Maricaulis maris: one gene and its partner. The protein of the gene in region 1 interacts with the protein of each later gene in a pairwise test. Links are inferred from orthologs where the notes say so. Each region holds a gene or a part of one and is shown in the gene's direction. Other genes may lie near its edges. The genes, in order: dnaQ and AAA969_RS02145.

Region 1 (3,169 bases):
TGCACGGGCACTGGTTTATGGCCTCCTGACAGCAGGTGTCACCAAACTCGCTATCTGCAATCGCAATCTGACCCGGGCGGAAGGTCTGGCCCGCGACATTGCCCCTGATGCCAGCCTGGTCCCGTGGGAAGCCCGTGATGATGCCCTGGACGGTTCTACCCTCATCATCAATGCCACCTCGCTCGGCCTGGGTGGTCGCGACGACCTTGACCTGGACTGGCAGCGTGTCGCATCCGGCAGTGTCGCCTTTGATAGCGTCTACACGCCGTTGAAGACGGGATTTTTGGCCGCCGCTGCGGACCGGGGCCTGACCGCGATTGACGGGCTGGACATGCTGATCGGGCAGGCCCGGCCCAGCTTTCAGGCCTTCTTCGGGCGCCCGGTGCCGGATCTACCCGCCATCCGCCACCGACTGATCCACCAGTTGGAGGCGCAGTGATGCTGACGGTCGGATTGACGGGGTCCATCGGCATGGGCAAATCGGCAACCGCGCAGATCCTGCGCGACGCTGATATCCCGGTCTTTGATTCCGATGCTGCCGTTCATGCGCTGTACGCGCCGGGCGGTGCCGCGGTCGAGCCGGTCGGTCGCGCCTTTCCCGGCGTGGTTGTCGACGGGGCGATTGACCGTTCCCGACTGTCCGATGCGCTGAAGGCCGACCCGGATGGGTTCGAAATCCTCGAAGAAATCGTTCACCCACTCGTCAGTGCTGCGCGCGAGGCCTTCGTCCGGGAAAACCGGGCCGCCGGCCATGACATCCTTGTCTTCGACGTCCCGCTCTTGTTTGAAACCGGCGGTGAGGCGCGGGTCGACGCGGTCATTGTCGTCCATGCGCCGGATGCCGTGCGCCGCGCCCGCGTGATGCAGCGTCCGGGCATGACCGAAGCCAAGCTGGAGGCCATAATCGCCCGGCAGCTTGACGATTCGAGCAAGTTGTCGCGGGCGGATTTCGTTGTGGAGACGTCCGGTGGGCTGGACGATGCGCGGCGACAGGTTGCTGATATCATTGACGCACTGAAACAGCGCCTGGCCAATGACGGCGCGCGTTAGAGGATCAAGGCAGAGCCATGCGTGAAATCGTCTTCGATACCGAAACCACGGGACTCGATCCCAATAGCGGCGACCGCATCACCGAACTGGGTTGCGTCGAGATCATTGATTTCATTCCAACCGGCAAGACCTTCCACGCCTATGTGAATCCACAGCGCTCCATCCCCAAGGAAGTTGTCGACATTACCGGGCTGACCACTGAATTCCTGGCCGACAAGCCGCTCTTTGACGAGGTCGGGCCCGGGTTCGTCGAGTTCGTCGGCGATGCGACCATGGTCGCCCACAACGCATCCTTCGATCGCGGTTTCATCAATATGGAGCTGGCGCGGCTGGGGCTTGCGACCTATCCGGAGGACCGCTTCAAGGACACGGCGCGCATCGCCCGGGCCAAGTTTCCCGGCTCCTATGTCTCGCTTGATGCCCTTTGCAAACGCTTTGATATCTCGCTCGATACCCGTGACAAGCACGGCGCGCTGATCGACTCCCTGCTTCTGGCCGAAGTCTATCTCGAGCTGATGGGGGGGCGGACGCGAGCGCTCGACCTGTCAGGGCAGGGCAGTGGCACGGGTGGTCGGGCGGAGTTTCCGGCCCGTGCACCACGCGCCACCCCGCTTGGCGCTCGCCAGACAGACGCAGAGCGCGCCGCCCATGCCGCCTTTGTTGACGAGATGGGCGAGAACGCGCTCTGGAAAAAACTGACGATTCAGTAAGTTCGCTTAATTAGCTGCGGCCGGATCGCCATTGCCGTTGCTCTCCGAACCCGGAGCCGCCGCGGCGCGCTTGGCGATCTGGGCGCGATACAAGCCGGCGAAATCGACCGGATCCAGCATCAGCGGCGGGAAATTCCCGTCACGGGTCGCATCAGCCAGCACGCGGCGGGCGAACGGGAAAATCAGGCGCGGGCACTCGATCAGCAGGAAAGGTTCGCGATCCATCTCGCCGACATTGGCAAGCTGGAACAGGCCGGCATAGGACAGCTCGGCGATGAAAACGACGGTCTCGTCGCGCGAGGCCTTTGCGTTCACCGTCAGCACGACTTCGAAGGTGTCTTCACCAACGCCGCGCGCCTGGACATCAATGCCCAGATCGATCGCCGGGGTCGGCTGACCCGGGCGCAGCGTGTCCGGAGCACCGGGGTTTTCGAAGGAGAGATCCTTCACGTATTGCGCAAGAACGCGCAGCTGAGGCTGTTGGTCGGCAGCCGGTGCGGCGGGCGTGGTCGGTGCGTCGGTCATGGAACTCCCCGGATGGGTCTGTAAACGGCTGGCCGTGAGTGGCCATGTCAAGGCGAGCGCGCCCGTTACCATGCCGGCCGGTGACCGGCAAGAAGGCAAGACCACAGCGAAAAGGCTGACGCGGGCCCAAATAGAGCCTATATCTAAGGGTACAACGGGTCGGCGATCCGATGCGCCGCCCTCTGTCAGCTTAACAAAGGTATGACTCTCCCCATGGATATCTGGACGCTTATTGGTGGCATTGCTGCGATTTTCTTCGCCTATCGCCTCTATACGGTGCTCGGTCGACGCGAGGGCCATATGGAAGCCCCCACGCCTGGCAACAAACCGGCGGTCAGTACCGATCCGGACAAGACGCCTCACCTGCGTCCGGCTTTCGTGGGTCCGGCTGCTGCCGGCCTTGAGGCCATTGCCGGTGCCGATAACCGCTTTGATCCGGACACCTTTCTGACCGGTGCCCGCAGCGCCTACGAGATGATTGTGCACGCCTTTGCCGCGGGCGACCGTAAGGCGCTCGAGCCTCTGCTCGCCCCCAACGTGCTCGACCGCTATACCGCCGCCATCGATCAACGCGCGGATCGCGGCGAAACCGTCCGCACCGAAATCGACCGGATCAAGACGGCCGAGATCACCGAAGCGAGCCACACCGATAGCACGGCCCGGATCAAGGTTCGTTTTGTCGCCGAGATCGCGACCGAGACACGGGACAGCGATGATGTCGTGATCGCTGGCGATCTGGGCCGGCTGACACCCGTCACCGAGGATTGGGTTTTCGAGCGTCGTACCGATACGGGCAATCCGAACTGGGTGTTGACCCGTGTTGCGGCGGTTTGACCGCCTCCTGCTGATCGGCGTCGTTTTCCTCGCCGCCTGTCAGCCGCGTG
Region 2 (3,287 bases), 2.5 Mb from region 1 along the record:
CGCAATCTCGCTCCGACGGAACCAGTACAGCCCGCTTTCGCCCTGAAAAACCGGGTCGCCCTCGACAACGCCCATCCACCAGCCCTCATCGCCGGCGAGAAGCGCCTCGACACGGGCCTCGTCGCGACGCAGCTGGTCGCCACGATCGAGCGGGGAGCCGGCGAAGACGAGCGGGTCCCGGCCGGCGAGCAGGCTGCGATCATTCATGGCGTTCTCCGTCGGACAAACCGCGACGCCGGAGCGCCGCCTTGCTCGCAGGCATAGCCAGCTCCGGCATGGGCAGCAATATGGGGCTTGTTATTGAGAATGATTCTCAATAAGGCTGATGCCAGGAGGAAGGATCATGAAGTCTGATAATGGCAGCAGCTGTCCGACGAGAGCTATCCATACCCGGATGGCGGTGCGGGACTGGCTGGAAACACAAGCCCGGGTGACCGGCTATTGGCGTGATCTCCTGCTTGAGGCGGGTGATGATGCGGGCCTTGTCGAGGCGCTCGATGAGCATGTCCGTTTCCTGCGGGCGGCGGCGCTGTGCGGTGAGGGCGATGTCCTGCAGACACAATGACGGCACGCCTTGCACACCAGCCTCTGGCGGGCGATATAGGGGGCGGAAGATCGGCGGTGGACGAGCGCCTCGCCAACCCGGTCAGGTCCGGAAGGAAGCAGCCGTAACGAGTTTTCGTTCGGGTCGCTGTCCGGTCTTCCACCTTCTCTGCGCAGCGCGGCTCACGCCCGCCGGCGCGGCCCTGGAACCGCCAACCCGATGAGCTGTCATGGATGATACGCCGCTCCCGACTGATGCCGACGGAGCGGGCGACGTCCTTATGCCCGGGCTGGACCTGCCCGCGACCGAGCCGGGAGCCGGCCCGGCGCCGGGTTATCAGGTGCTGGCGCGCAAATATCGGCCCAACACCTTCGAGGACCTGATCGGCCAGGACGCGATGGTCCGGACGCTGACCAATGCCTTCGCCGCAGGCCGCATTGCCCACGCCTACATGCTCACCGGTGTTCGCGGGGTCGGCAAGACCACGACCGCGCGCCTGATCGCGCGGGCGCTCAACTTCGAGACCGATACGGTCGACGCGCCATCCATGGCGCTGGGTGAGACGGGCCGTCATTGCGACGCCATTGCCCGCTCGGCCCATGTTGATGTGATGGAGATGGACGCTGCCTCGCGTACCGGGGTCGGCGACATTCGCGAGATTCTCGAGGGCGTGCGCTACGCCCCGGTCTCGGCGCGCTACAAGGTCTACATCATCGATGAGGTGCACATGCTCTCCACCTCCGCCTTCAACGCCCTGTTGAAGACGCTGGAGGAGCCGCCCGAGCACGCCAAGTTCATTTTCGCCACGACCGAAATCCGCAAGGTCCCGGTGACCGTGCTGTCACGCTGCCAGCGCTTTGACCTGAAGCGGATCGACCGCGAGGTCCTGACCGATCACCTCGAGCGGATTTGCGGTCTTGAGGGCGCGTCGGTCGAGCGCGACGGCCTGTCGCTGATCGCGCGCGCCGCCGAGGGCTCGGTCCGTGATGCGCTCTCCCTGCTCGACCAGGCCATCGTTCAGGGCAGTGATGCCGATGGGCCGGTCAGCGCACCGCAAGTGCGCGACATGCTCGGTCTCGCCGACCGCGCCCGCGTGCTCGACCTGCTTGAACAGACCCTGACCGGCAAGACGGCAGCGGCGCTGGGGGAGCTGACGTCGCTGCACGATGCCGGCGGTGACCCGGTGGTGATTACCCGCGACCTGCTCGACTATGTCCATGCCACCGCCCGTGTAAAAGCAGCTGGTCCTGAAGCCGATCTGGGCGAAGCGGCGGACACCGTGGCGCGCCTCGTCGCACTGGCCGAAAGCCAGTCGCTGGGTCAGCTGACCCGGATGTGGAAAATCCTGCTGACCGGGCTCGATGATGTGCGCGCTGCGCCGGATGCGCTGGCCGCTGCCGAGATGACGGTGCTGCGGCTCGCCTCCGCCGCATCCCTGCCGCCGCCGGAGGATGCCGCCCGCGTGCTCGCGGGCCTGCCGCGCGCTGCTGCGCCTGCGGAGGCGCCGGGAAAGCCTGAGCCGGCCGCTGCGCCGGCCCCGCCGGATACACCGCACGCTGCTGCTGCGGATGGTCCGTCCGAACCGGCCCCCCATCGCGCCCTTACCGAACCGGAACAGGTCAGTGCGGTCGAGCAGGAGGCGCCCGCCATCTCGGGGCCCCAGACCTGGGAAGCCCTGATGACAATGCTGCGCGAGAAGCGCGATATCGGTCTGCAATCCGACATGGAACGCTATGTCCGCCCGGCGGCCTTCAAGCCCGGCTCGTTCAGCTTCCAGCCGCTGGAGGACGCACCCCGCGACCTCGCCCAGCGCCTGTCGCGCCGTCTGCTCGAATGGACCGGCGAGCGCTGGATGATCCTCGCGGATGGCTCACTCAAGGGCGGCGAGACCTGGGCCGAGCGCCGCGAGCGCCTGAAGGCCGAGCGGCTCGAGGAAGCCCGCCGTGATCCGGCGGTGACCGAAGCCTTGCGGCTCTTCCCGGGGGCCGAGATCATTGCTGTCCGCGATCCCGTGACGGATGACGAGACGGCCAGCGACGCAACAACGGAGAAACGCGCATGAAAGACCTGATGGGCCTCATGAAACAGGCGCAGGCCATGCAGGAGAAAATGGTCGAGGCGCAGGCCCGGCTTGGCGAGACCGAGGTGACCGGCGAGGCCGGTGCCGGTCTGGTCAAGGTCGTGCTGACGGCCAAGGGCGACATGGTCTCGATCGATGTCGACAAGAGCCTTCTCGATCCGGAAGAACCGGAAATCCTCGAAGACCTTCTCAAGGCGGCGCATGCCGACGCCCGCCGCAAGGGCGATGCCGCCCAGCAGGAGATCATGAAGGAAGCCGCCGGCGGCCTGCAAATGCCGCCCGGCATGCAGATGCCGTTCTGAGCGCGCTGTCTCCGCGATGAAATCCGCCTCTGCCGGCCCTGAAATCGAACGCCTGATCTCGCTGCTCGCGAAGCTGCCCGGGCTTGGTCCGCGCTCGGCGCGGCGCGCCGCCCTGAACCTGCTCGGCAAGAAGGACGCGCTGATGCGTCCACTCGCCGATGCACTGGCTGACGCGGCCGACAAGATCCGGGCTTGCAGCGAATGCGGCAATCTCGATGTGGCTGACCCCTGCACGGTCTGCGCTGCGCCCAACCGGCTCGATGCCGCCATCTGCGTGGTCGAGACCGTTGGTGATCTGTGGGCGCTGGAACGGGCCGGGGCGTTCAAGGGGCGCTACCATGTCCTCGGCGGCGTGCTGTCC

What was found.
Region 2: the proteins of dnaQ (region 1) and AAA969_RS02145 interact in binary tests that used the Escherichia coli proteins (3 or more experiments, as listed by UniProt). The link is inferred for Maricaulis maris from one-to-one orthologs.

The regions. Positions count from the first base shown.
Region 1 is NZ_AP027270.1:3,034,835-3,038,003, forward strand. The notes cover bases 62-2,913. They hold dnaQ (DNA polymerase III subunit epsilon), read left to right. Parts: upstream 62-1,067; coding sequence 1,068-1,760; downstream 1,761-2,913. Other genes in these bases: aroE (shikimate dehydrogenase), read left to right, coding at 62-439; coaE (dephospho-CoA kinase), read left to right, coding at 439-1,050; secB (protein-export chaperone SecB), read right to left, coding at 1,767-2,285; AAA969_RS14520 (Tim44/TimA family putative adaptor protein), read left to right, coding at 2,499-2,913. In the rest of the region: more of aroE, read left to right, coding at 1-61; more of AAA969_RS14520, read left to right, coding at 2,914-3,119; mltA (murein transglycosylase A), read left to right, coding at 3,103-3,169. UniProt on the Escherichia coli protein: DNA polymerase III is a complex, multichain enzyme responsible for most of the replicative synthesis in bacteria. The epsilon subunit contain the editing function and is a proofreading 3'-5' exonuclease.
Region 2 is NZ_AP027270.1:496,290-499,576, forward strand. Bases 220-3,189 are described here. They hold AAA969_RS02145 (DNA polymerase III subunit gamma/tau), read left to right. Parts: upstream 220-773; coding sequence 774-2,606; downstream 2,607-3,189. Other genes in these bases: AAA969_RS02135 (hypothetical protein), read left to right, coding at 344-565; AAA969_RS02150 (YbaB/EbfC family nucleoid-associated protein), read left to right, coding at 2,603-2,926; recR (recombination mediator RecR), read left to right, coding at 2,943-3,189. In the rest of the region: nudC (NAD(+) diphosphatase), read right to left, coding at 1-207; more of recR, read left to right, coding at 3,190-3,287. UniProt on the Escherichia coli protein: Part of the beta sliding clamp loading complex, which hydrolyzes ATP to load the beta clamp onto primed DNA to form the DNA replication pre-initiation complex.